DNA from 3 places in the Chryseobacterium sp. WX genome. Region 2 is predicted to be linked to each of the others. Evidence: riboswitches for the same ligand, from Rfam matches in the RefSeq annotation. Region 2 holds a riboswitch; each other region holds the start of a gene.
What was found. A riboswitch is a leader RNA that binds a small molecule or an ion and turns the genes downstream of it on or off. The one in region 2 is predicted to bind S-adenosylmethionine.
Positions count from the first base shown of each region.

Region 1 (10,770 bases), 160 kb from region 2:
GATTTAGCAGAATTCAGTTTACTCCGGATCTGATGCCTTCCGATATTTTGGGAACTTCTGTATTCAACGTGAAAAACTCAGAATTTGAATTTAAAAAAGGACCTATCTTTTCCAATTTCATACTGATTGATGAGATCAACAGATCGCCGGCAAAAACGCAGTCTGCCCTATTTGAAGTAATGGAAGAAAGACAGATCACGATAGACGGTACACGGTATGCGATGGATGAACCTTTCCTTGTTATCGCTACACAAAACCCTATTGAACATGAGGGAACGTACCGGCTTCCGGAAGCTCAGCTGGACCGTTTTCTATTCAAAATCAATGTAGGATATCCTAATCTTGAACAGGAAATTGCGATTATTAAAAATCAGCACGAAAGTAAAAAAGAAGATAAAACAGAAGGAATCAATCGTGTCATCAGTGCAGAGCAGTTGAAAAACTATCAGCATCTGGTAAAAGAAATCATTGTGGAAGCACAGCTGATGGAATATATTGCTAAGATTATCATCAACACCAGAGAAAATCAGTTCTTATATCTGGGGGCTTCTCCAAGAGCTTCACTGGCACTTCTGACAGCTTCCAAAGCGTTTGCTGCACTAAGAGGAAGAGATTTTGTAACCCCTGAAGATATTAAAGAGGCAAGCTATGCTGTTTTAAGGCACAGAGTAATCGTTTCTCCCGAAAGAGAAATGGAAGGTCTTAGCGCAGATGAAATTATCCGCCAGATTTTAGAAGGAATAGAAATACCGAGATAGGGTAGTAGAAAGAGGGGCTTGAATCATCATTCCTAAAACCTTTCATCTGCAACCTGCCACCTAACCAATGAAAAACTTATACATCAATACACGTTTCTTTTTTACACTCATCGCAGTGGGGATCCTGTATGTCCTTGCATTTTTCTTTCCGGTGATGATGTGGGGAGCCCATCTTGCACTGTTGATCTGTTTTCTTGCAGCAATGGTAGATTTTCTGTTGCTGTTTAATCAAAAGAATGCCTTACAGGTTCAGAGAATTTTGCCTGAAAAATTGTCCAACGGAGATGAGAATTTTGTAAAAATCGATATTAAAAATAATTACAGCTTCACCATAGCCACTAAAATTATTGACGAAATTCCGTTTCAGTTTCAAAAGAGAGATTTTCTGATTGAAAAGCAGATCGCTTCTGGAGGCAATACATTTTTTCAATACACATTAGAGCCTAAAGAAAGGGGAGAATATCATTTCGGAGGACTGAATGTGTATGTATCATCACCTTTGGGATTCGTCTCAAAAAGATTTATTTTTCAGAAAGATGCTATGCTTCCTGCCTATCCCTCTTTTATTCATCTCCGAAAATATGAGCTGATGGCTATTCAGAGTGAATTTTTATTGGGTGGAATCAAGAAAGTCAGAAAGCTGGGACACACCATGGAGTTTGAGCAGATCAAAGAATATGTTCCCGGAGATGATATCAGAACGATCAACTGGAAAGCAACTTCCAAGACCAACAGACTCATGGTAAACCAGTTTCAGGATGAAAAATCACAGCGTATTTTTATGTTGATCGATAAAGGAAGAACCATGAAAATGCCGTTCAATGGATTAAGTTTACTGGATTATTCCATCAATGCAACCATGGCACTTTCTCATATTATTTTAAGAAAAGGAGACAGAGCGGGAATGATGACTTTTTCCAAGAAAGCTGAAAATAAAATTGCTGCCGATAATAAATCCGGACAGTTGAAGAAAATCTCTGAAGCGCTTTATAATATTAAAACCGATTTCTTCGAGAGTGATTTCAACCGTTTGTATCAGGATGTAAAATATTCCATCAATCAAAGAAGCTTAATTCTGCTTTTTACCAATTTTGAAACTCTTGACGGATTGAACCGACAGTTGAAATATCTTCGCGGAATTGCTAAAAATCACTTGCTGGTAGTGGTATTCTTCAAAAATTCAGAACTGCAGACGTTGATCAACAAAAATCCTGAAAATATGCAGGAAATTTATGATGAAATTATTGCTGAAAAATTTGAATTTGAAAAGAAACTGATCATCCAGGAACTTCGTAAATACGGAATTTATACCGTATATACCCTTCCTGAAAATTTGAATATCGATGTTATCAATAAATATCTGGAGATAAAAGCGAGAGGAATTTTATAAAATATTTTAAATACAAATCAAAAAATAAAATGGAACTAAAAGAAAAGGCAGGTGCGCTGTTGAAAATAGCTGCCTTAAATGAAGGTGCAAAAGAATATATTCTTAACAATCCTGAGCTCTTTAAACTCTTACTGAAAGCAGCTAAAAGATATATAGGAGGCGAAAAAATGGAAGAAGCGATTGCCACTGCTAAAAGAATTAATGATAAAGGACTTCCAACTTCACTAGAGTTTATGGGAGAGAGTACCCGTTCCGTGGAAGAATCAGAATCAGTAACTCAACATTTTTTTGATTTGATTAATAAAGTGAAAGAAGAGAATATCAATTCTATCATTTCTTTGGATTTATCACATATTGGTCTTGCAATTGATAAGGATCTTGCTTATAATAATTTAATGTCATTAGCAGAATCAGCTTACAAAAAAGATATTGAAATAGTGATTAGTGCAGAGGGTATTGATAGAACTGATGATATTATTAATACCTTTTGTAAAATATCGCCTGATTTTCCAAATGTTGGAATTACCCTGCAGGCATATTTAAACCGTACTCCAAAAGACCTTGAACGGATATTGAATGAAACACAAGGGAAAATAAGAATTGTAAAAGGTGCTTTTGCTGTTCCTCCGGGACATGCTGTAGAGAGAGGAAAACATTTAGATGATTTATATATTAAATATATTGAAACTCTTTTCCTTAAAAACAGGAAATGTTCTGTTGCTACCCATCATAATATCGTTCAGAATAGAGTTAAAGAGCTCATTGAACAATATGATATTCCAAAATCTAAATATGAATTTGAAATGTTACTGGGAATACAGGAAGATCTGTTGAATGAAATCTATAAAGAAGGTTACCCGTGCAGGCAGTATATTGTGTATGGTGATGAATGGTATCTGTACATGTGTAACCGCATTGCAGAAAATCCGGATAATCTTTTTCAGGCTATGGTTGATATCATGTCTTAGCCTGAGGTTTACTGCATAAAGTTTTTTATATTTGAATAAGAATATAAAAAGAAATCTGAAATATAAACCCGTACAATGAAAATTACACTCAACAGAATAAACGACGATTTTTTATTTGAATGTACAAACTCACAAGGAAATTCTATCCTTTTAGATAATACTTCCCAGCCGGGAGCCAAAGGAGTTTCCCCAATGGAAAGTGTACTGATGGCTGTAGCAGGCTGCAGCGGAATTGATGTGGTGTCTATTCTGAAGAAGCAACGTCAGGAAATTAAAAGCTTTCAGGCAGAAGTAGAAGGCGAAAGAGTGCAGGTAGAAGATGCAAAACCTTTTAAATCGATTAACGTTAAGTTCCTTTTGGAAGGAGAAATTGATCCTAAAAAAGCATTAAAGGCTGCAGAACTTTCTTTTGAAAAATACTGCTCTGTATCAAAAACGTTAGAACCGAATGTAGAAATCGGATACGAAGTGTATGTGAACGGAGAAAAAATTTAATCTCTTACATAAAATAGCAAAAGCCGGATGTTTTATCCGGCTTTTATATTACTCATTACCAATTCCTCATTGCTTATTAAAAGGTGAGTCTTGGTTTTATCAGTTTTGCCACTGTAGCTGTCCATCCTGTTTGGTGGGAAGCACCCACACCACGGCCATTATCTCCATGAAAATATTCAAAAAATGTAATATAATCTCTGAAGTGTTCATCATAATTGAACTTTGGATTACCTCCGTTGAAAGCTCTTTGTCCATGTTCATCCTTTAAAAATAGAGAGCAAAGCCTTTTACTTATATTTTGAGCCACTTCATCAAGATTTCTTTTATCACCACTTCCTGTGGGAAGTTCTACTTTCAGACTATTTCCATAATAATAATGGAAGCGCTGCAGACTTTCAACAATCAGAAAATTGATCGGAAACCAGATAGGCCCACGCCAGTTGCTGTTTCCGCCAAACATACGGCTGTCACTTTCTGCAGGTGTATAGTAGACTATATTTTCAGACCCATGTACAGAGAAGACAAAAGGATTTTCCTCATACACCTTAGACATGGCGCGGATTCCGTAAGAACTCAGGAATTCATTTTCATCAAGCATTCTGGTCAGAACCTTTGTCAGTCTGTTTTTGCGGAGGATACTCATAAGGTGTTTTCGGCCTTGTCCTTCCTCATCCCAGTGAGAAACCAGTTTGGTCAACTCCGGCTTGTTCTTTAAGATCCATTCCATTCGGGTTCTGAAATTCGGCATCTTTTCCAGTAAGCGGTGGTCAACAATCTCAACAGCAAACATAGGAATCAAACCCACAATACTTCGTAATTTTAAAGAAACACTGTCTCCATTTCCTAGCTGTAGGACATCATAGAAGAATCCGTCTTCTTCGTTCCAAAGTCCTTTCGTTCCTTCGCCCAGGTTTTCCATAGCTTCAGCGATATAAAGATAATGCTCAAAAAACTTGATGGCCATATCTTCATATACCTGATAATATTGGGCAAGCTCCATTGCAATACGCATCATATTCAATGCATACATGGCCATCCAGCTTGTTCCGTCTGCCTGTTCAAGATGCTGTCCGTCCTTTAGTTCCATATTCCGGTCAAAAGCTCCGATATTATCGAGACCAAGAAACCCTCCACCAAAGATATTTTTTCCGTTTTTATCCTTTCGGTTCACCCACCAGGTGAAATTAAGAAGCAGTTTCTGGAAAACTTTCTCTAAAAATAATAAATCCGGTTTTCCGTTAGCTTTTTCATCAATTTTGAAAACACGGAAGCATGACCAGGCGTGTACCGGCGGGTTCACGTCACTCATATTCCATTCATAGGCTGGAAGCTGTCCATTAGGATGCATGTACCATTCCTTAGTAAGGAGCAAAAGTTGTCCCTTGGCAAATTCCGCATCAATGATGGAAAACGGAACACAGTGAAATGCCAGATCCCATGTGGCATACCATGGATACTCCCATTTATCGGGCATAGAAATAATATCCTTATTATGGAGATGATTCCATTCCGTATTTCTTACATATTCGTTGAAATTTCTTGGGGCTTCAAAGTTGGGATCACCTTTCAGCCATTTTCCAATATTGTAATGATAGAACTGCTTATTCCAGAGAAGTCCTGCAAAAGCCTGTCTCTGAACATTTCTTTCATCTTCGTTAACGGTATCATTTTGAATTTCTTTATAAAATTCTTCAGCTTCAGCCTGTCGCGTATTGAATATTTCATCAAACTTTTCAAAAGGCTCATCAGCTTCAGCCGGGCATAATCTGAATTCAAAAACTTTGGATTCTCCGGCACCAATAAGCTCATCAATCAGAAAAGAAGCTTTTGTCCCTTTCTTTGCGGGATTTATCGTATTCGTTTGATGGATAATATAATTATTGATTCCGTCTTTGAAATAAGTGTTTTCACCTGCAGGAGCTCCATAAAGCTTAGAATTATTGGTTTCATTATCACAAAATACGCTTTGTGCATTGGTATTTCTTGAATACAGCTTCCTGATCGAAATACTGTCGTGGGCAATATCGATACTTCCGTCGTGAGAAGCATTAAGCTGTGCCTTATAGGTGTTGTATCCCCATTTCCAGTTGTTTCTGAACCATACAGTAGGTGCTACCACAATAGGTGCTTCATGCTGACTTCGGTTACAGACCGTTACTCTGGCAAGAATATCATTGTGATCGGCCTTGCAATATTCAATGAAAATATCAAAATATTCATCATTATCGAAAATTCCGGTATCGAAAATTTCATATTCCGGTTCCTTTTTACTGCGTCTTCCGTTTTCTGCAACAAGCTCATCGTAAGGAAATTCATTGATGGGATATTTATAAACCATTTTCATATAACTATGAGTAGGTGTATTATCCAGATAATAAAAGATTTCTTTGATGTCTTCCCCATGATTTCCCTGAGGATTGCTCAACCCAAAGAATCGTTCCTTTACCATTTTGTCTTTCTTGTTCCAGAACGAAAAAGCAAAGCATAAAAGCTGCTTTACATCAGAAATTCCGGCAATACCTTCTTCACCCCAACGGTAGGCATAGCTTTCTGCATTATTATGGTTGGTAAAATTCCAGGCATTCCCGTTCGGGCTATAATCTTCGCGTACATTTCCCCACTGCCGGTTGCTTACATAAGGTCCCCAGTTTTTCCATTTGGTATCTTGTAATCTATCTTTTTCGGCGGTCATATCTCATCACTTTTCCATACGAAGTTAGTTTTTTTGAGAAGTAATTCCAATTTTTTTCATCTGAATAATTATTAATATACTCTTGGAATACTTGTATTTAAGGGCTTTTTTAAATATTAAAATAATTTTTTTTTGAAATTAAAAGAAAAGAACTACCTTTGCACCATTCGTTCATTCAAATATTGAAAATGTTATCAAGAAAGGTTGAGGGATTAGACCCTATGAAACCTTAGCAACCCTTTGCGCAAGCAAAGAAGGTGCTACGTTCTACCAAAGTATTTTGGACAGATAACTCACTGAAGTTCTTTTCAGCCATTTCCTGTGGCATTTTCAATTGTATTAAAATTTAATAGAATTGAAAACAGAACTAAACTATATTAATCTTACGTATCAAACTTATTCCCAAAAGGAATACCATATCCCGTTGAGCTATCAGCTCTTTGGGAAAGATCTGTTTACAGCCCCAGTTATCTTAATCAACCATGCTCTTACCGGAAATTCAAACGTATCCGGAGAAAAAGGCTGGTGGAAACAGCTGGTGGGAAAAAATCAGATTGTTGATACTGATCAATATACCGTTCTGTGCTTCAACATACCAGGAAACGGATATGACGATTTTTTAATTGAAGATTATGAAGACTTTACTCCTTCAGATATCGCAGCGATATTTTTGAAAGGACTTGAAGCGCTACATATCAAAAATTTATATGCCATTATCGGAGGCTCTCTGGGAGGAGGGATTGCGTGGGAAATGCTTTCTAAGCAGCCGGATCTTGCAGAAATATTTATTCCTATTGCCTGCGATTACAGAACACACGACTGGCTTCATGCACAGTGTCTGGTTCAGAAATTTTTATTGAATGATAAAGAAGAACCATTACAGAAAGCGAGAATTCATGCCATGTTGTGTTATAGAACTCCACAGTCGCTCAATGACAGATTTCAAAACCAATATAACCAGGCCAAACAACGCCTGGAATCAGAAGACTGGCTGGTTTATCATGGTAACGCACTAAACGAAAGATTTAGTTTAAAGAGTTACAAACTGATGAATCATCTCTTGATGAATATAAATGCTGCTGATGCAGCACTGGAGAACATACAGGCACGAATGCACATGATCTCCGTAGATACAGACTTATTCTTCCCGGCTTCTGAAATCCGAATGTGCTTTGAAAACTTAAAAGAGAAAAATAAGGATGTGTCTTATCACGAGATCCAATCTATACACGGCCATGATGCCTTCCTAATGGAATATCAACAATTAAATAATATCATTAAAAACATTTTATAGAAGTAATGAAAAATGCTAACGAAATAAAATTTTTGAAGAACAGATCAATCGTCAAATTTGAAGGAGAAGATTTCCTGGGAGAAATCGGGATTGACGGACGAATTTTTAAAGCGCTTACTTTAGCGCGTATCAGTGTAGGCGTAATCTCTCAGCAGGCTGTAGAGAACGGAATTTCTATTCTGGTGCATGAAAATGATGCAGAGAAAGCAGTGGCTTGTCTTATTGATGAATTCGAAGCAGAAAGAAAGTCAGGAAAAGTTTCCCAAATATATAGTATCAATAATGTTTCTGTGATTGGTTTTGTTGCAGAAGATTTCAATAAAGTTTTTGCTGAGCTGGCAAGAAATAATGTTTTCCCGTTACTTTTAAATCAGGTGGCAGGAGAAAACAGAGTCAATATCGTAGTGACCTCTTCGCAGGATGAAAAAACAAGAAACATCATAGAATCTGAAATTTTCAAAAAACCGAAAACCGTTCATCTGGCCATTATTGGCCATGGAAACGTAGGGAAAACCTTGATAGAACAAGTACTTGAATCTGCAGAAGAGATTAAAAAACGTAAAAAAATAGACCTTAAAGTCGTTGCGGTAGCCAATTCAAAGAAAATTGCCTTCAACAAAAAAGGATTTGATGCCCATTGGAATGATGAGGTTTTAACAGCAGAGCATCCGTCAAACGTGGAAGAACTGATTAATTTCTCTAATGAAAATCAACTGGAGAACCTGATTGTTGTGGATAACACGGCAAGCAAGGATTTTGTTAAAAACTATCACGCTTTGGCAGAAAACGGGTTTGATCTGGTTTCTTCCAACAAAATCTTCAATACCCTTCCGATTGAAGAATACAGAAAACTAAGATATACGTTGAATAAAAACAACAGACGGTATTTGTATGAAACCAATGTAGGAGCTGGTTTACCGTTAATTGACACCATCAAGTTATTACACCTTTCAGGAGAAAATATCACAAGAATCAAAGGGGTATTCTCAGGAACACTGAGCTATGTTTTCAACAATTTTTCTTTAAGAGATGATAAATTTTCAACCATCATCAATGAAGCTTTGGAAAAAGGATACACCGAACCGGATCCAAGAGAAGACCTTTCAGGAAATGATGTGGCAAGAAAATTATTGATTCTGGCAAGAGAATTAGACTTAATCAATGAATTTGATGATATCAGCATTCAAAATCTGGTTCCTGAAAATTTACTTGAAGTTTCAAAATCAGAATTCCTTTCAAGACTAGAGGAGCTTGACGAAGAATACCAGAAAATAAAAGAAAACCAGGAACCCGGACATGTATTAAGATATGTAGGTGATCTGCACGGAGATTTACAGAAAGATAAAGGTGAACTGGATGTAAAACTGGTTTCTGTTCCTGCAACTTCAGCATTGGGACAACTGAAAGGTTCAGACTCCATCTTTGAAATCTACACAGAAAGCTATGGTGAAAATCCAATCGTGATTATGGGAGCCGGAGCTGGTGCAAAGGTAACCGCAAGAGGAGTATTCGGAGATATTTTAAGAGTAAGTGAAACAAAATAATATTTAATGTAACAATCTAATAATGTACCAGTTTACCAATAATTGGTGTCGTTATTCTGAGCAAAGCGATGATTTTAATTGGTACATTGTTAGACTGCTATATTGGTAAATTAATTAAAACTATATGGAAAATTTTGAAACATCAGCAATAAGAACCCAGACGGAAAGAACTCAGTTTGATGAGCATTCTACGCCGCTCTATCTTACCTCCAGTTTTATATTTCAGGATGCGGAGGATATGAGAGCAAGCTTTGCAGAAGAAAAACCTAAAAATTTATACAGCCGTTTTTCCAATCCTAATGTAACAGAATTTACAGATAAGATCGCTAAAATGGAAGGTGCAGAAGCAGGATATGCTTTTGCAACAGGAATGGCAGCCATCTATTCAACATTTGCAGCTTTGTTAAATGCTGGGGATCATATTGTAAGCTGCCAGTCAGTATTCGGGTCTACCCACACATTGTTTACCAAATATTTCCCGAAATGGAATATTGAAACCTCTTATTTCAAAGCAGAAGATGCAGCGAATGTGGAGCAATACATCAAACCTAATACAAAGATCTTATACCTTGAAACTCCTACCAATCCCGCTATTGAAATTCTCGATCTTGAGTTTTTCGGTCAGATCGCCAAAAAGCATAATCTTATATTTATTGTAGATAATTGTTTTGCAACACCTTACCTTCAGCAGCCTATCAAATATGGTGCAGATATTGTGGTACACTCAGCAACGAAACTGATTGACGGACAGGGGAGAGTTTTAGGAGGAATCGCAGTAGGAAAAGAAGACCTGATCAGAGAAATTTATCTTTTCGCAAGAAATACAGGTCCTGCATTGTCTCCTTTTAATGCCTGGGTATTATCAAAAAGTTTAGAAACATTGGCGATCCGTGTAGAAAAGCATTGTGAGAATGCATTGAAGGTAGCTGAGTTTTTAGAAAGTCATCCAAATGTTGAACTGGTAAAATATCCATTCCTGAAATCCCATCCTAGTTATGAAGTCGCCAAAAAGCAGATGAAGCTCGGGGGAAATATTGTGGCGTTTGAAATAAAAGGGGGAATAGAAGGAGGAAGAAACTTTTTAGATAAGATACAAATGTGTTCATTGTCTGCTAATCTAGGTGATACAAGAACGATCGTTACTCATCCGGCTTCTACAACGCATTCCAAATTATCAGACAAAGAAAGAAATGAAGTAGGGATTACTGCAGGACTGGTACGTTGCTCAGTAGGACTGGAAAATGTAGAAGATATCATTGCAGATTTAAAACAAGCTTTGGGTTAATTCAAATAGCAACTGGTTTTAGCCAAAATAGATTAAAATGAAAAATTCAGAACAATTATATAAAGCTTTATCCGAAAGAATTTTAATTCTTGACGGAGCGATGGGTACCATGCTTCAGAGATACAAATTCGAAGAAGAAGACTACCGTGGAGAGCGTTTTAAAGACTGGGAACATCCGGTAAAAGGAAATAATGACCTGCTTTCTCTGACACAGCCACAGGCGATTGAAGAAGTTCATAAGAAATATCTGGAAGCCGGAGCTGATATTATTGAAACCAATACATTTTCAGGAACTACCATTGCGATGGCAGATTACCACATGGAAGATCTGGTATACGACCTGA
Region 1 is NZ_CP120710.1:3,918,244-3,929,013, forward strand. It holds gene PZ898_RS17725 (MoxR family ATPase) at 1-758, shown strand, start outside; gene PZ898_RS17730 (DUF58 domain-containing protein) at 826-2,148, shown strand; gene PZ898_RS17735 (proline dehydrogenase family protein) at 2,178-3,116, shown strand; gene PZ898_RS17740 (OsmC family protein) at 3,192-3,611, shown strand; gene PZ898_RS17745 (glucosidase) at 3,688-6,303, opposite strand; SAM riboswitch class I at 6,492-6,598, shown strand; gene PZ898_RS17750 (alpha/beta fold hydrolase) at 6,659-7,597, shown strand; gene PZ898_RS17755 (ACT domain-containing protein) at 7,603-9,141, shown strand; gene PZ898_RS17760 (O-succinylhomoserine sulfhydrylase) at 9,266-10,426, shown strand; gene PZ898_RS17765 (homocysteine S-methyltransferase family protein) at 10,464-10,770, shown strand, end outside.
Region 1: linked by a shared signal. The riboswitch ahead of PZ898_RS17750 (alpha/beta fold hydrolase) and the one ahead of PZ898_RS16965 (TonB-dependent receptor) in region 2 are both predicted to bind S-adenosylmethionine.

Region 2 (10,770 bases):
CCTGCTAAGATTTATCAAGCTACAGGAATGACATTAAATGCTACCGGAGAACAGAATTATAATAATGATTTAATACAAAGCATTACATATAATGAGAATAATGACCCTGTATTCATTGATGGGATGAAAGGAGATGCAGCTTTCCAGTATGGATTATCTTCAATGAGACAGAGAGTAACTTATGGAGGTAATTTCAGTGTCGATGGTGACGGTAAATTCACTAAGTTTTATAGTGAGGATGGGAGTTATGAAGTGATAAAAGATAATACAACTGGAAAGGAAAAGCATATTCTTTATATTGGAGGTACTCCTTATGAAAGTAATATTGTATATTTAAAAAACTTTACGGAGAATAGCGGTTCTTACAAATTTTTGCATAAAGATTATATCGGAAGTATTTTAGCTATCACTGATGAAGCCGGAAACAAATTGGAACAAAGACACTTCGATTCATGGGGTAATTTCACCCATCTTCAGATCGGAAACGGAGCTATTATTACAGATAAAAATATCATTGACAACACTGCGTTGTTATTGGAAAGAGGCTATACCAGCCATGAACATTTTGCTGAAGTCGGAATTATCCATATGAATGGAAGGTTGTATGATCCACTATTAAGGAGATTCTTAAATGCAGACGAAAATATACAAGATATATTCAATACACAAAACTATAATAAGTATGGGTATGTATTGAATAATCCATTAATGTTTAATGATCCAAGTGGTGAATTTATTTGGTTCTTGGGAGCAACTTGGGCAGCAGCTCATGTGTTTTTAGCAGGAGTTATTACAGCAGCAGTTATTGGTACAGCAGTTGGTTTGGCTGCCTATTCTTTAGGAGTTGCGATAAGTGGCGGTAAATGGCAATTGGGAGGAGCTCTTAAATCCATGTTTTGGGGAGGTATAAGTGGAGCCGTTACATTTGGAATAGGAAGCGCATTTACTTCTACCGCAGGGACTGTACTAACTTTAACAGATAAAGTGGCAAGTGCTATGGCTCAGGGATTGGTGCATGGTTTTGCACAAGGTACTTTATCATTAATGCAGGGGGCAAACTTCACACATGGATTTGCAAGTGGTGCTTCTGGAAGCTGGGGAGCTTCTTTATTTGGTGCTTTTGCTGGTAGTTTTGCTAATAGCGCAGCGGGCACTGTAGCATCAGGAATGATTTTAGGTGGTGTTGCATCTGAATTAACAGGAGGAAATTTCTGGAAAGGCGCTGTAATTGGAGGTATAGTAGCAGGACTTAATCATTATTTACATCAAGTACCTATGAAAGCATTCAAAGCTAATTTAAAAGAACAATTAGATAAAGCTGGATATGGGCTAGACGGCAAACCTGACTTCTCTGATACCGGAATAAAAAAAATGATTGATACAGTTCCTGAGCTAAGAAGACTATTCGAACTTGGAGGTAAAACAGCTGTAATAAGAGCTATTGAATATATTCCAGGAGAAGATATGAATACTCGAAGTTTAGACATGGGATTAACTAAGGGCAATAATGTACTTATATCTAAAAGTTTAAATTTAACAAATTGGGATTTAGCCATCACATTAGGACACGAAATGATTCATGTCTATCACAATGTATCTTTGACCTCCAAAATAAGAGAATTTACTAAAAAAAGTTGGAGAGCTGGATTTAATATTTCTGAAATTGAAGCATATAGTTGGGAAATTGAAATGGGAAATACTATTCATGGTAAGGCAGGATTAGCGAAATATGAAAACATACTCAAAACCACTTATAAAATTGAGTATAAATCTAATAGATTTTACTAAAATAAATATGAAAAATATATTAATAGCATTACTATTCTTAACTTCAAACTATTACTTTGGACAAAATGACCTCGAAATAAAAATTTTAAATGATACAATAAAAAAGAGTTCCTATTTTGATCAAAATAATATTGTGTACACAATTACTAATAATTCACAAAAAAACTATTTATTAGTATTAGATAATGAGGAATTCAATGAAGATCCTGAATATACAGTAGAGCCCTTTTTCATTGGATTACCTGATTATTATCTCTATGAAAAAAATACACTTTTATCACCAATGTTTTCTTTTGGAGCCAGTAAAACCAATTGTCATCCTCAATTTGATCTAAGCTCAGAAGAATTTCAAAAATTCAGAAGGCAGTTTTTAAAAGAATACGATGAATACGAGATGAAGATTGCGTATAGAATTTCAAAAAAAATTATCATAATAAAATCCAAAGAAAAGAAAACCTTCAGTACTAAAGTTAATTTTCCAAGTTATATGGGAAGGTATTTTAACATGGAGAACTCCAAAGATTATTATTTCCAAGTAAGTTTACAAAACCCACAGGAGATCATGTTTAGATATTACAGTGTACTACATAATAAAGACAAGGAACAACAGTTTACCATATTTACTGGGCAAATATATTCAAATAAGATCCCTTTGATTTATAAAGTTTACAATAATCCATAGTTTAATCCCCCAATCATTTGGGGGATTTTTATTTCACAAAAAAACCACCGCAAAAGCAGTGGCTTAAAAAAATCAATCTAATTATGGACTATACTTTATAAATTCGGGTTATTCTCAAATTCTCTTTGTGGAATACTGAATAAATAATAGTTACTATTGGGTGTAAAAGCAGATTTATCCGGGAAATCAAGAACAGAATGTCCTTTACCGTCTACTGTTTTCACGGTTCCGTCCGGTGTAGTGATCTGAACTTTTATCGGTTTTCCATCTGCGTCTACAAAAGGTTTTCTTACTACTGTCCCTTGCGTTCTGATAATATCTGAAAGGGAAAATCCTTCTCCGAATAATTCTTTTCTTCTTTCAATCAGAATGGCATCTACTACTGCATTCTGTGAAAATGATCCAGAATAAATATTAGCATTTCTGGCAGATTTCAACTGATTCAATACTGTGACTGCCTGAGAAACATTTCCGTTTCTTGCTTCGGCTTCAGCTTCGATCAGGTACATTTCTGCAGCTCTCATGTACACGATATCTGCAATAAGGGTTGGCTTAAATTTAAACTTTGCATATCTCAGCAATCCTTCTCTTCCTTTCTGTCCATCCCATGAAAACAATTGAGATCTGATATCATTAGTATCAAAAAGGTCTTTAAAATAAGGATCTGCCATAAAGCTGTAATAATAACTTCCTGATGAAGATACATCAAGATAGTGGAAGGCATAGCTCGCATCTGATTGTTCTTGCGTCTGCCCGTGTCCCCAGATCCATTCTGCATTGTTGATATCATTGAATCCATCCTTATATTTTTCCGGAGCCATCAGTGGGAATCCTTCTCTTGCAATTTTCGCAGATGCCGAAGCTTTGCTCCATTCACCGGTATTCAGGTAAGTTCTTGCTAAAAGCCCGTTCACTACAGCACGGTTGATCTTATCCTTATTATTTCTTGTATAACTTTTCAACAGGTTATCAGCATCCGTAAGATCACTTTTAATCAATGTATAGATTTCTTCAAGACTTGCTCTTTTCTTCCCTACCGTGCTTGTTGTGGAAGGTTCAGTATAAATGGGAGCTGTCAAAACTGATTTGTCTTTCAGGTAGCTGAACTGATAAAAGCTTGCCAGATTCAGATAACAGAAAGCACGTAATGCTTTTGCCTGTCCCTTCACCTGATCTTTTTTCTCCTGACTACCTTCTGTTCCATCAATTCTTGTAATCACATTATTCATATTATTGATAGTAGAATACAACATCGTCCAGATAAACAGCGGGCGGCTTGCTGTACTGTTCACCATTTCTGTAAAGGCATAGGTAGAAGCGAAACCATATTTGTTGGTCAATACTGCCACATCACTTCCCATGGCATCACTGGCTCTCAACACAGTGGAATACCCGATATTGGCATAGGTTGTTCCGTCATTATTAAATTTTGCCCAGGTACCGTTTACCACTGTTTCGGCACTTTCGGCTGTTTTGAAAACTTCTACACTACTGGCCTGATCAGTAGGAGCTGTATCCAGCTCGCTTTCGCAGCTTGCCAACGACAAAAATCCGATAAGTACAAATGATATGTATTTTAATTTTTTCATTGTTTCAATTTTAAAAGGTTAAAGAGTTGCCTGAAGACCAAAAGTGATGGTTCTCATGGCAGGATATCTGTAATACGTGGTTCCGTCCAAAGCCTGCTCAGGATCCATTCCTTTATGTTTATAGAAGGTCAGAAGGTTTTCTGCCTGAATATAAATTCTGAATTTTTTCAATCCTATTTTCTCAAAATAATCCTCAGGAAGTGTATATCCCAAGCTTACATTTTTAAGTCTTGCATAAGTACCTGAATACAGGAATCTTGAAGACGTTGAAGTCCAGTTATTCGTTGTTGTGCTCAATGCGGGAACATCTGTATATGGATTATCCGGTGTCCATCTGTTCAGTATTTCAGAACTCCACGCACGTCCTCCCGCACTTCCGTTATGCATGATGGAAGTATAATCTGTATCTAAAATTTTACCCCCGATTTTGAATGTCAGTAATCCTGAAAAGTCAAAATTCTTATAGGTAATGCTTGTACTGATTCCTCCTGTCAGTTTCGGCAATGCGGAACCTTGCAATAGTTTTGTTGCTTTTGAGTATTCCGAAGTAGTTCCTTCCACTGAATTTCCACTAGCATCGGTAGAAACTGTTTTCCACAATGGCTTTCCATTGCCTGGATCTACACCCACCCATTCCGGAATAAAGAAATCATATACAGAACCTCCTACCGTTAATAACTTTGTTCCCACCACAAGAGAACCTCCCGGTAATTTGGTTACTTTGTTGTTTAAAGTGCTTAGGTTAACATCAACATTCCATTGGAAATCCTCAGTTTTAACAGGGGTTGTGAATAGTGAAAATTCAAATCCTGTATTCTGAATGGTTCCGATATTGGCAGGATAATCACTGATACCCAACGATGGTGCCACCGGCATATTAAACAGAAGATCCTGGCTTTTTCTTTTGAAGTATTCGATATTCCCTTTAACTCTGTTATTCAAAATAGCAAATTCCAATCCTACGTTTAAATTAAGGTTGGTTTCCCATTTCACATTATTAGTGGAAGTCTTTTCAAGAGTTGTACCCGGTTCTCCACCAAGGCTGATAAATCTGTACAGCTCCTGATAAGCATAATAAAGCGGTTGTCCGTTAGGTCTAAGTAATTTATCATTTCCTTGTCCTCCGTAGCTGGCACGCAATGTCAATTGATTGAATACATTCAGGCTTTTAATAAATTCCTCATTGGATATTTTCCATGAACCTCCTACTGACCAGAATCTCCCCCATCTGTTATCTTTTTCAAATCTCGAAGAGCTGTCTGCTCTTCCCGATGCAGATAAAAAGTAAGTATTATTGTAGTCATACTCTACTTTTCCAAGGAAACTCAATAAGCTTAATTTATTACTGTTTCCACTGAAACTTCCCAGCAAAGAAGCAGCATCCGGCTCATAGTAATAAGGCAGTGAAAACTGACTTCTTGTTCCTGATATCGTCTGATAATCGTATTTGTAGAATTCGTGTCCTGCCAGTGCATTAACGTGATGCTTTCCAAACTTTTTATCGTACGTAAGGATATTACTGGTTGTATAAGATAGTGTTCTGGTATTGGTTTTCGTCACTGAACCTCCAATTTCCGCTCCTTGCCCAAGTAATGGATTTGAATAATAATGACCGTTATAATTCACCAAATCAACTGAGAAGCTTGTTTTGAATTTCAGTTCCGGCAGGAAAGTGAATTCCATGAATCCTTTTCCTGAAAAGTTATCTTCTTTATTTTCGTTTTTGTCTAATGGTAAAGTTGCAGCCGCATTCTGATTTTGAAGTGCATTTGTGGGCCTGTACTTTCCAAAATCATAAATCGGATTTCCGTCAGCATCTAAAACGTAAGTTCCGTCAGCATTTCTTTCATAATAAGGATAGAAAGAAGGAATAAACCTTGCGGCATTGATGATATTGCTCGCCTTGGAATCTGAAGAAGTTGGTGCCTGCTGAATACTGTTGGTATAGCTTAAGTTTGCTCCAACATTTAACCATTTCTTCACTTCCGAATTGATTTTTAATCTGGTATTATATCTTTTAAAACCGGATTCAATCGCCATCCCATTATCATCCAGATACCCTAGTGAAAAGAAGTAATTACTTTTATCACTACCTCCGCTGATATCAAGATCCACCTGGTTTCTTGATGCCACTCTCTGTAAAATATCTCTCCAGTCGTCATTCCAGAGTGGTGATGCACCAAGCAATAATTTTCCATCTGTTCCCACCGGTTTTGGATAAGCAGTTCCATATGGATTAATTCCAAGGGTAGAAACAAGATTATCTGTTGCCATCTGAGCAGCCTGCTGAGAAGAAACTTTACCGGACTGATATCCGTTTCTTAATGCTTCCCAATATAATTGAAAGTATTGCTCCGTGTTTACCTGTTCATAATCTTTGACAGCTCGTCCTGAGAATCCCTGACTGATATTAAAATTAACTCTGGCTTCTCCTTTTTTCCCTGATTTTGTAGTGATGATAATAATCCCGTTGGCTCCTCTTGAACCATACAAAGCACTTGCTGTAGCATCTTTTAAAACACTTATAGATTCAATATCGCTTGGGCTAATGGAGTTCAGGTTTCCATCAAAAGGAATTCCGTCCACTACATATAAAGGATCACTGGAAGCACTGATGGAACCAATACCTCTGACTCTGATGGTAGAAACCGCACCTGGCTGTCCTGATGCACTGGTGGTCTGAATCCCCGCAACCTGGCCTTCCAATGCTTTGGTGATATTGGTTACAGGTCTGTTATTAATCTTATCACTTGAAATGGTCGCTACAGAGCCGGTATAGCTGTTTCTTTTAGCTTTTCCGTAAGCCACCACTACTACTTCATCAATCTCCTTTTCATGAAGGCTATCTTTTTTCGGTCTGGAATTCTGTGCACTTACACTGGTTACTCCCAGAAAAAAAGCAGCAACCGGAGGTATCCACGCTTTAGAATTGAATAAATTTTTGCTAATCATAATCAATTTTAGTTATCATATATTAAAATTTAGCCCTTTGCAGAAAAATCAGCAAAGGGCATCGATAAATACGATAAACCAAATGCTTATTTTTCCTTAAAAGGCTGAACGTAACACCTTGCCCCACGGGTAGGTTGTCAAGACTTCACAGGGTCAGTTCCCTCCATCTTTCTTTATAAGCCGATCGAAATATGGTTGCAAAGCTAAAAACTTTTAGTCTACAAAACAAGTAGACTTATTTATTTTTCATGATAAATTTTCAAAAATTAACGTAATTTTTTAATAAAACCCATCACAATAAAGAGTTACAAGCTTTGCCACTTTCTTAAACATGACAAATATCATTATCAATAATTCAATACAACAAATTAAATCTGTCCAGAAATTTTTGATCTTTAATTGAAAAAAGTTTTTAATTTTATGGTATGAAAGTTTTGATCATCAACGGCCCTAACCTCAATCTGTTAGGCACAAGAGAACCGGAAATCTATGGAAATGTTTCTATGGAAAGCTATTTGGAAAATTTAAGATCCGAGTTCCATACCCATGAATTAAAATATTACCAGTCTAATATTGAAGGAGAACTTATCAACAGACTTCAGGAGGATGATTTTGATGCCTTAGTAATTAACCCCGGAGCTTTTACTCATTATTCTTATGCTATTGCTGATTGCTTGAAAAACATTCGCAAGCCAAAAGTAGAAGTACATATCAGTAACATTTATAAAAGAGAGGAATTCCGACAGAAATCTGTAACGGCAGCCAATACAGATGCCGTTTTATCAGGCTTTGGAATGGATGGATATAGGCTGGCTTTATTAAGCTTGAAGTAATTTTGTTACTTATCCTTTTCCCATGAATTGCACAGATTTCTACAGATAATTATGGATAAGTAACAGAGTAATTTATGAAGATAAAAGATAAGGTTTATTGCAAAGACATTGGAATATATTCCGGACAATTGACGAAAAGAAAAAACTATATCGTTGAAGAAAAAAATGCGGAAAATATAAGAATCTGGAATGACGAAGGAAGACTGAGGTGGTATTCTGATTTTTATTTTAGTTTAAACAATGAACCGGAAATAACTTCTATTCATATTGATGATGAAATTGAAAATATTGAATCTGATGCTATAGAAGTAAGTATTGAATTTTCCGACAAAACAAAATATGGGATGACCTTCACTACCCCGCAGTATTTAGATAAAATATTGGACAAAGAGTCTTACTTTTCTTCAAAACACTTTATGATTATAAAATACCTCACTGAAGAATCAATCAAATCAACCGTCCTAAAACTGGATGAACAGAACGAACTGATTGAAAACTGTAAAAAATATGAATAAAAAAAAAGCCTCATCACTGATGAGGCTTTTTGTATGTTGATTGGTAACTATTAGATAGTTTGTTCCTGCAATTGAGGTCCTGAAGCTACTAATTTTTTACCTTCTTCAGTATCACAATACTGCTCAAAGTTCTTGATATATCTTGAAGCAAGATCTTTTGCTTTTTCTTCCCATTCTGAAGCGCTCTCATAAGTATCTCTAGGATCTAGAATACCTGTAGAAACGTTTGGCAATTCAGTAGGAATTTCAAGATTCATAATTGGAACCTGAGTTTTAGGAGCATTATCAATAGAACCGTCAATGATGGCATCAATGATTGCTCTGGTATCTTTAAGAGAAATTCTCTTTCCGGTACCATTCCAACCTGTGTTTACCAAATAAGCCTTAGCTCCGTGCTCTTTCATTTTGCCGATTAATGTTTTAGAATACATTGTCGGGTGTAAGGTAAGGAATGCTTCACCAAATGCAGGTGAGAAAGATGGTTGAGGTTCTGTAATTCCTCTTTCAGTTCCTGCCAATTTTGAGGTATAACCGCAAAGGAAGTGGTACTGCGCCTGATCTTCATTCAGGATAGAAACCGGAGGAAGTACTCCGAATGCATCTGCTGAAAGATAAACGATCTTTTTCGCATGACCTGCTTTAGACGGCAATACAATTTTGTTGATATGATAGATTGGATAAGAAACTCTTGTGTTCTCAGTGATAGATCCGTCTGTATAATCTGCTACTCCATTGTTAACAACAACGTTTTCAAGAAGAGCATCTCTCTTGATGGCAGCGAAGATATCCGGTTCTTTTTCTGCAGATAAGTCGATAACTTTAGCGTAGCATCCACCTTCATAGTTGAATACTCCGTTGTTATCCCATCCGTGCTCATCGTCACCGATAAGGTATCTTTTAGGATCTGCCGATAAAGTTGTTTTACCAGTTCCTGAAAGACCAAAGAATAAAGCTACATCACCTTTTTCTCCTACGTTAGCAGAACAGTGCATAGAAGCCATACCTTTTAATGGAAGATAGTAGTTCATCATAGCAAACATCCCTTTCTTCATTTCACCTCCGTACCATGTACCTCCGATAATCTGTAGTTTTTCAGTAAGGTTGAACATAATGAAGTTTTCAGAGTTTAATCCCTGAGCTTCCCAGTTCGGGTTGGTAGTCTTTGATCCGTTGATTACTGTGAAATCCGGCTCACCGAAGTTTTCAAGTTCGTAATGAGAAGGACGAATAAACATATTAGTAACAAAATGCGCCTGCCATGCCACTTCAACGATAAATCTTACTTTAAGTCTCGTATCCGCATTCGTTCCGCAGAATGTATCTACTACATAAATCTTTTTAGATTCTGCAAGCTGGTTCAGCACTAGTTCTTTACAAGACCCGAAAATTTCTGCTGTTGTAGGTAAGTTTACTTTACCATCCCAGAAAATTGTGTCTCTTGTAACATCATCCTGAACAATATATCTGTCTTTAGGTGAACGACCTGTGAAAATTCCTGTTTTTACTGATACTGCGCCTGATTCTGTAAGCTCAGCTTTCTCAAACCCCTGATTTTCAGGAGAAACTTCAGCCTGATATAATTCTTCATAAGAAGGATTATACACTACTTCATAGTTTCCTTTAATCCCTAATTTCTCTAAATCCTGGATGATTTTAGTGTTTTTCATTTTACTTATATTTTCTATTTCTTTATTGCTTTCAACAAAAATAATATTAATTATTTGTTAAAGGTGGTTTAAATATACTGATATAAGTCAGAATGGCAAATAAAAAAACAGGATTATAACTGCTTGATTACAAATCAATTATATTTTCCCATTCAAAAATAGTTGTAAAACCTTTCTCCCAAAAATAGTTCTTATAGTCCCCAAATTTGGCACTCATTACAAAATCTCCCCCCCATGCGCCTAAACTTTTGACAAATGAAGGGCAATCTGAGAATAACCTTTCTTTAACTGTGAGAATTTCAAGAAAATCGGCAATTTTATGTTCATGAGTCATCATTAATTCGGAAAAATTTTCCAATTCATGACATAACAATATTTTTTTTGTAAGATCTGAAAATTCGTCAACTAATTCCGGAGACTTCTTTTTGGACTTGTAAAAATTGATTCCCTCTCTGCTATCCTGCTTCTGATTTAAATGAATAAAAATCAGTTCATTTTTAAAGGACGGACTAAAATCTACTTTCTCATATTTTATCTCAGGCTTACTTTGGAAAAGCACTGCGGACTTTTCTTTTGCAACTGCAATGTCATATCCACTTCCTCCCAAGCTGATAGAGTTAAGATGGAAAGGATTAATCTCTGCCCATTCCGCAAGATTATTCATCAGCGTAGAACTGCTCCCAAGCCCATAATCCGCTGGAAACTGAAGATTGGTTTTTAAATGGTAAGTAAGATCAGTTTTGA
Region 2 is NZ_CP120710.1:3,760,705-3,771,474, reverse strand. It holds gene PZ898_RS16980 (RHS repeat-associated core domain-containing protein) at 1-1,788, shown strand, start outside; gene PZ898_RS16975 (hypothetical protein) at 1,796-2,470, shown strand; gene PZ898_RS16970 (RagB/SusD family nutrient uptake outer membrane protein) at 2,566-4,059, opposite strand; gene PZ898_RS16965 (TonB-dependent receptor) at 4,078-7,011, opposite strand; SAM riboswitch class I at 7,095-7,193, opposite strand; gene PZ898_RS16960 (type II 3-dehydroquinate dehydratase) at 7,437-7,844, shown strand; gene PZ898_RS16955 (hypothetical protein) at 7,919-8,359, shown strand; gene pckA (phosphoenolpyruvate carboxykinase (ATP)) at 8,410-10,026, opposite strand; gene PZ898_RS16945 (GYDIA family GHMP kinase) at 10,154-10,770, opposite strand, start outside.

Region 3 (10,770 bases), 680 kb from region 2:
TAGAAAGCATTGGATTCTTCAGCGGTGGAAAATCCGGCATACTGGCGAATTGTCCATGGCTTCTGAACATACATGGTGGAATACGGCCCTCTCAGATAGGGAGCAATTCCTGGTGAAGTCTGCGTTAATGATTCATCTTTTACATCTTTTTTTTCATAGGATGATTTGAGTTCAAGGCCGTCTTTTTCAAAATTGTAAATCTCTTTTTCCTGAGGTAATACACTAAAATCCGGTTTTTTCACAGAAATTGTCTTTCGCATTCCAATTATTTTTGTCCCCGTAAAGTTAATTTTTTTGAACGAAACATGAAACTTCTGTTAATATTCTGTTTTTCTTTCATTTAGCAAAAGAAAAAGGCCAAACAAATGTCCGGCCTTTCTTATAGGTATAAATTTAAGTTATTTCTTTATCCCCATCTCAAATAAAGCAAATGATATAAGATCTGCATTTTCGCTGATCACCTGATCTGTTGATCTTCCAGCTCCGTGACCTGCATTCTTTTCAATTCTTAAAAGAATAGGGTTTTTACATGCTTGTTTTTCCTGAAGTTCTGCTCCAAATTTGAATGAATGTGCCGGAACTACTCTGTCATCATGGTCACTGGTAATGATCATTGTAGATGGATAGCAAGTTCCTGCTTTTACATTATGTACAGGAGAATAGGATTTCAGATATTCGAACATTTCCTTACTGTCTTCTGCAGTACCATAATCATAAGACCACCCTGCTCCTGCTGTAAATTTATTATACCTCAACATATCCAACACTCCTACTCCCGGGAAGGCTACTCTCGCAAGGTCCGGCCTCATTGTCATTGTTGCTCCTACTAATAATCCTCCGTTTGATCTTCCGGAAAGGGCCATGTATTCTTTTGAAGTATAACCTTTACTTTGAAGGTATTCTCCGGCAGCGATAAAGTCTTCAAAAACATTTTTCTTCTGCTGTTTTGTTCCTGCATCATGCCATTTCTTACCATATTCTCCTCCTCCACGGATGTTTGGAACAGCGTAAATACCGCCATTTTCCATCCAGATAGCGTTGACTACAGAGAATGACGGCTGAAGGCTGATGTTGAAACCTCCATAAGAGTAAAGAATAGTAGGATTTTTACCGTCCAGTTTAGTTCCTTTCTTGTAATTAATCATCATAGGAACCTTTGTACCATCTTTTGAAGTATAGAATACCTGTTCCGAAACATAATCATCCGGATTAAACTTCACTTTAGGTTTTTGATAAACTTCAGACTTTCCGGAATCTACATTGAATTTATAAGTCGTTCCCGGTGTAATATAATTGCTGAAAGAGAAGTAAACATCTTTCTCTTTTTCTTTTCCTCCGAATCCTGAGATATTTCCTTTACCCGGAAGAGTAATTTCTCTCACTAATTTTCCGGTTTTATCAAACTGTTTTACCTGGTCTATCGCATCAATCATATAGGTTGCAAAGAAATATCCTCCCCCTGAAGAGATTCCCAATACGTTTTCAGTTTGTGGAATTACGTCTTTCCATGTTGCAGGAGCCGGATTAGCAATGGTAGTTTTTACAAGACGCATATTCGGAGCATCTTTATCTGTAAAAATGAAAAGATCATCACCTTGTGTATCTACGATGCTGGCATTAATGTCAAACCCGCTCATAATTTGTACAAAGTCTCCTCCTTTTTTAAGGTCTTTTATATACAGTTCATTACCATTCGTGGCATTAGCAGCAGAAATGATAAGATATCTCTGATCTTCAGAAACTCCTGCACTAAGATATCTTCTTGGGGTCTTATCTCCTCCGAAAATCAATTTATCTTCAGACTGTTTTGTTCCCAGTTTATGAAAGTATACTTTGTGCTTATCCGTCATCCCGGAAAGTACTGTTCCTTCTTTAGGTTTGTCATAGCTTGAATAATAGAAGCCTTCGTCTCCCTGCCATGAAATTCCACTGAATTTTACATCCAGTAAAGTTTCATCAATCTGTTTTTTAGTCACAGCATCGATGATGATGATCTTATTCCAATCGCTTCCTCCTTCGGAAATAGAATAAGCTGCAAGGTTTCCTTTCTTATTGAATGAAAGATTGGAAAGAGATGTCGTTCCTTTTTCTGAAAATTTATTAGGATCTAAAAATACTTCTGTAGCATTGGTCTTGTTGTTGGTTCTGTACAAAACAGATTGCGCCTGCAGACCATCGTTTTTATAATAATAGGTATAATCTCCTTCTTTGAAAGGTGCAGAAATTTTTTCATAGTTCCAGATTTCCTTCAACTGATTTTTAATTTTATCCCTGAACGGAATCTTAGAAAGGTAATTCTGGCTGTAAGCAACTTCTTCATCCACCCATTTTTTTGTAGGTTCAGAGTCATTCTCCAGATCTCTGAAAGGATCAGAAACGGCAGTTCCAAAATAGGTATCTGTCTGGTTTCCTTTTAATGCTTTAGGATAATTCATTTTCTGAGAATAAAAAGATGCTGAAAACAATACTCCAGCGGTTAACAATATAGGCTTAAAATTCATACTGATCGGTTTTTCTCAAAAATACGCAAAGTATGTGAAATAAAAAAAGTCCCGTTGTATTGGGACTTTTCTATTCTTTATGATTATACTTTTAGACTATTCATTAGCTCCGAAACTTTCAAAATAGAAATCGGTAAGATTAGAAACAATCTCATCCGGGCTTCCGTTCCAATAATATATTTTGTCTCCTACTTTCATTTCGTAAAGATTAAAACTCTGATCAGCTGTTACTGTTTTATCAGCATTCTTGAAATCCTGAGCTGCTTGAACCAGATATTTTTTCAGTTCTTCTGCTTTTATTTTACTCAGATCGCCTTTTGGTCCGGAAGTTAATTTCGAGGGAACCAGAAAGCTTACGGAATAACTTATTTCTGCAATTTTTTCGTCCTTAACATATTCATTCGGGACAACTTTTACATTTTTAAAAGTCAGTTTTCCTGTTTTAAAATTCCCAAACATCGCGATAAAATACTCTTCCGCCTCTTTTTTGCATGCTGAAGCCGTAGCTTTTGGGAAAGCAGCCAGAAAATTCTCAACGCTGCCATTTATCATTTCTTTTGAAGTTTCCTTAAAATCTACCTGATACGCATTCTGACCTTCTACAGTAGGTCTTAGATAATCGTTAAGTTTGTTCAAAGCTGTTTCATCATTATTCACAAAAGTTCCGAAAAAGAGTTCAAAGGCTTCTTTGGGTTTCTTCACTTCTGTCTGAGCCATCAGCTGCTGTCCCATCATGGTCAATAACATCAGGAAAATAATTTTGTAGTTTTTCATAGTCGATATTTGTTTTGTTATTGGGAAAAACAAAGCCTCTGAACAGTCAGAGGCTTTGTTTTTATTTATCTTAATTTTAATAATTCTCTTCTTCCCCTTTCATCTTCTCTGCATTTTCTGCCATGATTACGGCATCAATCATTTCAGAAATATCGCCATTCATGTAAGCATCAAGGTTGTACATAGACTTGTTGATTCTATGGTCTGTAACTCTACCTTGCGGATAATTGTACGTTTTAATTTTTGCAGAACGGTCACCGGTAGAAACCATGGATTTACGCTGTGCTGCAATATCTCCCTGTACTTTCTGTAATTCGATATCGTATAATTTTGTTCTCAGCATTTCCATCGCCAGCTCACGGTTAGCCAGCTGAGAACGAGCCTGCTGACAAACCACAACAAGTCCTGAAGGCTTGTGGGTAAGCTGAACTTTCGTTTCAACCTTGTTTACATTCTGACCTCCAGCACCTCCTGAACGGGAAGTCTGCATTTCAATATCTGCAGGATTCAGTTCAAAATCTACTTCTTCAGCTTCCGGAAGAACTGCAACCGTAATGGCAGAAGTATGTACTCTTCCCTGAGATTCTGTCTCAGGTACACGCTGTACACGATGAACTCCGGATTCAAACTTCATGATTCCGTAAACACCTTCTCCTTCCACTTTCATGATCAATTCCTTGTATCCTTTCGCTGCTTCGTTAGAATCTGTCACTTCATGTCTCCATCCTTTTGTTTTGAAATACATGGTATACATTCTGTAGATATCTTCCACAAAAATAGCGGCTTCATCACCTCCGGTTCCGGCACGTAGTTCCACGATAACGTTTTTGTCATCTGCAGGATCTTTAGGAATCAGCAATACTTTCAGCTCTTCTTCCAATCCGGGAAGTTTAGCCTGAGCTTCCAGTTTTTCTTCTTTAGCCAGATCTACCAGATCTCTGTCTGAACCATCTGCAATGATTTCTTCAGATTCTGCGATACTATCCAGCGCCCCTTTGTACTGATCGTAAACTCTTACAATTTTTCCCAAATCACTATATTCTTTGTTCAAAGAAGAATATCTTTTTTGGTCTGAAATGACATCAGGCTGTATAATAAGGTCTGCAACCTCATTATATCTTTGTTTTATAGCTTCTAATTTTGGAATTAATGATTTAGACATTGTAGAAATTTTGTGGGTGCAAAGATAAGGATTATTAATTCAAAATTAAAATTCCAAATCATCATAAATTTTTGAGCATTAGGGATAAAGGATGCAAAACCACAAAAAGGTAGATTTGCCAATCTGTTTATTCCCTTTCTGAATAATCAAAACTAAGTTTGATATCCTTTAGAAAGTCTTCTGTCTATCAGATATAAAATAATTCCTACAGCGATAATTCCCAATCCTATCAAGCTTTCCTTAGGATTATGAATGAATGTAAAATAGAGGATATAGATACTGAACAAAAGAAAAACTGCCGGAAAAATATGGAAAGCATTCGACTTAAAGATTTTTCTGTCTTTTTTCTTCAGAAAGAAAACCGTCGAAATCGCAAGACTGGCAAAAAGCTGTAGTATAAAAGCTGTATAAACAAAAATTTCTTTAAAGCTTCCCGTTAAAATAATAATAGCAGCAATCACAGCATGGGCAAAGATAGCTCTTACCGGAATTCCTTTTGCATTTCCAGATGACAATGGTTTCCAGATGTGGGTATGTTTTGCAAAAGCCTGTGTCAGTCTTGAGCCAACCCACAAATATCCGCTTATGGTTGCAATCAGCTGCAGGGCTATAAAAATATTAACAATTTTTCCAAAAGCCGGACCCAACATATTGACTGCTGCTTCGCCCATCACATCTTCTTTTCCTGCCAGCTGATTTACAGGAGCGTGTTTCAGCATAATATAATTCACCAGAATATAGCTTACCGTCACAAAAACAGTTCCTATAATCAATGATTTAGGAAGGTTTTTCTGTACATCCTTTATTTCTCCCGCAATATAGGAAGCTGAATTCCAGCCTGTGTATGAATAGGTCACAAATACCAGAGAGGTTGCAAAGGCAGGAAGCATGATCTCATTCTGCCAGCTGTCACTGAAATTAAGGCTGTTGCCGATCTGGGGTGAATTTGAAATTCCTACTCCAAGAATAACCAGTACAATAATAAAAGCGATTTTAATGAATGTAAAAAAGTTGTGAAACCTGCTGGATGTTTTCAGGCTGAATGATAATGCAATTGCCACCAGGAATATCGTGGCTATGGCAAATCCGTTTCCGAAGCTATAATCAAATACAGAAAGGTATTTTGACATAGCCAAAGCAGCCAGCGCTACGGGAGAGGAAAATCCTATGATGAGCGAAATCCAGCTTATGAGATATCCGAAAATCGGATGATAGGTTTCTTTAAGATAAATAAAATCGCCTCCGTTTCCTTTAAAATGGGAGCCCAATTCTGCGTAGCAAAAAGCTCCGAACAATGCGAGAACTCCTCCGATGCTCCATAGCAGGAAAATACTGTAGGTGTTGGTAATATCGGAAAGCTGAAATCCCAAGGTGGTAAAAATCCCTGTTCCGATCATATTGGAAACGACGATGGCTGCGGCTGTTTTCCAGCCAATCTGATGTGAGGAAGTACTCATTTAATGATTAAAAATTAAAATTAAGCCTTCCGAAGAAATAATTCCCCAGCGTTCCCATCTGTACAGGCGCATATTTGAATACTCCATAATATGAATTTTTATAAATCTGGCGGTCCGGAAAGACATCAAATATATTGTTGGCTCCTACTGTAAAATTGATACTTTTAGTAATATCATACCCAACGCTGATGTCTGTCACTACTTTTGGTGAGAATTCCTGCACGTCTCCAAACGGATAACCATCTCTTATTACCTTACCAAAATAGGTATTTCTTACGAGAAAACTGAATTTTCCTATTCCATAATTTAATCCTAATGAAGCTTTTGTTTTTGGAGACAGGGTTTCAATGATATTGATCTGATCGGGACCAAAAAACTGATCCTGAGGCGTTCCTAAGTTTTCAGGAAAATGAAAATCTGTGATTTTTGTTTCCGTATAGTTTCCGGCAAGATTCATATTTAATTTTCCATTCCCAAGAATCCAGTCATAGGAAACCACTACATCTACTCCTTTCGTTTCTGTATCAATGGCATTGGCGAAGAATCTTCCGCTTTCTACCTTAAACTGATCCAGTCTTTTATCTGTTATATTGCTGGTGATCACAACTCTATCCTTTACTTTGATCCAGTATCCATCTATAGTAATTGTCAAGTTGTTTAAAGGTTTCAGCGTAAATCCAGCACTTGCATTGACAGAAGTTTCCTGTTTGAGTTTATCAAATCCAAGAATTTTAGCGGCTTCGCTATCGTTGCTGAATATTCCTTTGGTAACAATCTTAGAACCCGAAGTAGAAATATCCGCATAGGAATTATTAAAATACTGTTGTTGCAATGATGGTGCTCTGAATCCTGTCCCAACAGCGGCTCTTACCGCATAGTTTTTTACAAACTCATATCGTACAGCGAGTTTTCCATTCAAGGTATTTCCGAAATCTGAATAATTTTCAAATCTGGCAGCAGCGTCAATGTTGAGTTTTTTATCCAAATCATAGGAAACATCTGCATATACTGCCGTGGAATGTCTGTCTTTCTTCAAGGCATTGTTGGGAGAGAATCCGATGAAGGATTGAGATCCGCCTGCACCAAGCACTGTTGATCCTTCAGTGGCTACATTTCCATTGATGTCATATTGGGTATAGGATGCTTCGTCACCCGCTTTAATCTGGTATTGTTCAAATCTGAATTCTCCCCCAAATGCGATATTGAAACGGTTTATATTTTTAGAAACATCAAGATTAATGGTATTCTGCAGAAAACTATGGGCGCCTGCATAAAAACTTGTGGGTGATTTTGCACCCAGAGAAGCATTATTCGTATTGTTTACAGTATAATTGAAAGTATTGCTTCCAAAGGTGTTACTAAGGTCAAATAGCCAGTCGTTAACATTATATTTCGCACCTACAGCATAAGAAACGTCATATACCTGAGAGGCCAGAGTAGCCTGAAATCCGTTCGGATAAATGGATGAAACTACATTAGACTTTTCGCTCGGCAGTCTTCTGAAACCAAACCCTTCTCCTTCTTTAATACTGAAACCTCCGAAAGAATAGAGTTTAAAATGATCATTAAAAGGATATTCTGAGTTGAAAAACAGCTGTCCCTGTCTGATCTGGGCATCTCCGATCTGAAAATTAAAATCATCACGTGTTAATCCTCTTTTTGCAATTTCTGCATCATCTGCAGCTCTGGCAGCTTTTACGGCTTCAGCATCACCAGCAAATTCATAGGCAAAATTATCCCCGAAAATATCCAGGTCGTGATTTTGCGTTCTAGTGGTTTTTCCTCTGTGACTTAGCTGTAATGAAAGATTAATATAACCTTCTTTCTTTCCTAATGAGGTTCCATAGTTAACTCCTGCCTGGTAAGTATCACCATCATTTCTTCCGCTTAATCCGTAAGTAAGGCTTGCTGAAGCTCCTGTATTTTTCTTAAGAATTATGTTGATCACTCCTGCAATGGCATCAGAACCATATTGCGCAGCTGCTCCGTCTCTTAACACTTCTATTCTATCAATTGCAATTACGGGAATGGTACTCAAATCTGTTCCTACAGAACCATTTCCCACGGTATTCTGATAATTTACCAAAGAAGTAGAATGTCTTCTCTTTCCGTTAAGCAACACCAAAACCTGATCGGGTCCCATACCTCTTAAAGTAACAGGGTCAATATGTTCGGTACCATCAGAAGCAGACTGTCTCACTGCATTAAACGATGGAATCACATAATTCAGGAGATCCTGAGCAGTCATTTGGGGAGAACTTCTCTGGATTTTGTCGATATTAATTACATCTACAGGAACCGGTGTCTCCAGCTTTGTTCTTTTGACATTACGGTTTCCGACGATGATGATATCTTCGATCTGATTTCCTTTTTCCTCACTTTCCTGAGCCGCGACCAGAATTGCTCCAAGCAATAATACAGCTGTGCTTAATTTTTTCATTTTTATTCTTGCCAATTAATACTACGAATCTGACGGATCTTTCCGCAGATACACAAGACTTCAAGAAATGGAATTTATATAGAATATTGACTTCACTTATCTCCCCCAAAGGGTTGGAATTAGCACCTTTACACTTCTGGAACCGTGTAGGTTGCTAAGGTTTCACCGGGCCAAATCCCTCCACCTTTCTTGATAAATCTACTGCAAAAGTAGACTATTTTTTTGAACTTACAAAAAAAAGCAAATCTGCTGATCCGCAAATTTGCCTTTATTATTTTATAATTTATTTTATTCAATAATCATCTTTTGAATGGCTATTCCTGTATCTGATTTCAACTGCACAAGATACGTGCCTGCTGGATAATCAACCTTCGCATCGTAAGTTCCGCTCTCTTTATCCAGTTTGAAAGTATCCAGTTTTTTACCGGTCATATCAAAAATTGAAATTTCACCTTTTTTTGCTTTATTGAAAACGAGGTGAGCGATTCCGTTGCGAACCGGATTATCCGCAATCTGAAGAGATAATTTGTTGACCGCATTGGCATCTACAGTAGACAACGCACCTGCATAATTTCCAAAGATTCTGAATTCTCCGGGCTGTAAAGTGATCGGAGCCGTTGTGGAAACTATATTTGAAATACTGTTATCCATTAAATTCTGCCATTGACCAGTGTAAGGGAAATAAGGCACTACATTCTGTGCGGAAGTCGTGTAATTGGCCAATACGACAACATTCTTTATTCCTGTTGTAATAGCTGCATCATACACATAAATTCTTGTGATAAGACCAGTAGGATCATTCGTAAGGTTATTGGATTCTATACTGTAAGTTTTAGATTTAAAAACCTGATGACTGTTTCTGATGTTGATGATTTTAGCCCATGTATCATAGACTGCTTTTCGGTTCGCATTGGTATCATATCCTAAAGTGAATGCTACAGGTTTTTCATCGGTTCTACATCCGCTGTCGATGGTACCATTCGCACATCTGTTGATGCTGAATTCATAACCTAATTCTCCAAACTGCCAGATCATTTTCGGACCAGGGATAGTAAAGAACGTGGCCCCGAAAGTTTTCATTCTTTCAAGAGCGGTATTCAGGTCTTTCACATTGTAACCTCCGTTTATAGCACCATAGGCAAGGTTTTTAAACATCAGCCTCTCTTCATCATGGCTTTCTCCATAACCTACGGCACTCATATTGGTGAAGCCGTGAAGACTGTGATTCATACGGTCGTAGTTGCTGTTTTCCTGATAGCCCATCGTATTCTGATTGTAAGGATCGGTCTGTTTATTCCAAAGCATAACGCCTTTTCCTTCTGCTATTCTGTAATTCGCCCATTGCTGTTCTTCTGCATCAGTTCCAAGGTGTTCGAAGATCATATAAGAATTGGGATCAATGGCCCATTGTTTATCAGCATAATTTTTCATGATATCCACTCTGTCCTGCTGGTAGGCATTGGTACAGGCTTCATCATTTTCAGAACAGCTTTGCGTAAATCCTTTGGTTAAATCCCAACGGAATCCGTCTATGTGATATTCAGTCAGCCATTGCTGAAGACATCTTTCAACATAATATTGCGTTGAAAGACTTGTATGGTTAAAATCATTGAAGACATTGTATGAATGTTTCGGTACCTGGTTAAAGTAAGGATTGTTCGGTGCAACATCACCATAGCCGTCACCATCAGGATCAATATTCCAAAGTCTAACTAAAGGAGAGCGTCCTGTAGCATGATTAAACGCTACATCCAGAATGACTGCAATTCCGTTCTGATGACATAAATCTACAAATTCTTTGAATTTTTCCGGAGTTCCATAGGCTTTGTCTAATGCATAATGGAAAGAAGTATTGTATCCCCAGGAAAGATTTCCGTCAAATTCCATGATGGGAAGCAGTTCTATAGCATTGATCTTTAAATTCTTTAAATACGAGATTTTATCAATCAATGACTGCCAGTTTTTTTCTTGAGTAAAGTCTCTCAGTAATAATTCATAGACTATAAGATCCTGTTTCGCAGGTCTTTGAAAATTGGAAACCTGCCAATTATAAGCGGTCTGGCCTGTTTTAAATGTTGACACTTCAAAACCCTGCCCGGCAGGAAATGCTGGTAAGTTCGGGTAGGTAGAAGCCGAAATCCACGGGTCATCGTAAGAAGATAAAATTTGTGGGGAATAAGGATCTGCTACTTTTCTCAAATCGTTTGTTCTGTATTGGAAGGTATAAAGTTGCTGAGGAGTGATTCCATTGAGTTCAATCCAGTACAGATCAGGATTTGTAGTATCTTTTTTCATTAAATAGGTATCATTCACCGCCCAGTTATTGAAACTTCCTATGACGTGTACAAAATTTTTTCCCGGAGCATATAAAGCCAATCCCACCTTGGTTGGATCTGTCGGATGATAATTGATTCCCTGTCTGATCCAGTTGGGTAT
Region 3 is NZ_CP120710.1:3,079,828-3,090,597, forward strand. It holds gene scpA (methylmalonyl-CoA mutase) at 1-260, opposite strand, end outside; gene PZ898_RS13850 (prolyl oligopeptidase family serine peptidase) at 399-2,435, opposite strand; gene PZ898_RS13855 (hypothetical protein) at 2,598-3,275, opposite strand; gene prfA (peptide chain release factor 1) at 3,352-4,437, opposite strand; gene PZ898_RS13865 (amino acid permease) at 4,590-5,894, opposite strand; gene PZ898_RS13870 (TonB-dependent receptor) at 5,902-8,334, opposite strand; SAM riboswitch class I at 8,428-8,533, opposite strand; gene PZ898_RS13875 (alpha-amylase family glycosyl hydrolase) at 8,623-10,770, opposite strand, start outside.
Region 3: linked by a shared signal. The riboswitch ahead of PZ898_RS13870 (TonB-dependent receptor) and the one ahead of PZ898_RS16965 (TonB-dependent receptor) in region 2 are both predicted to bind S-adenosylmethionine.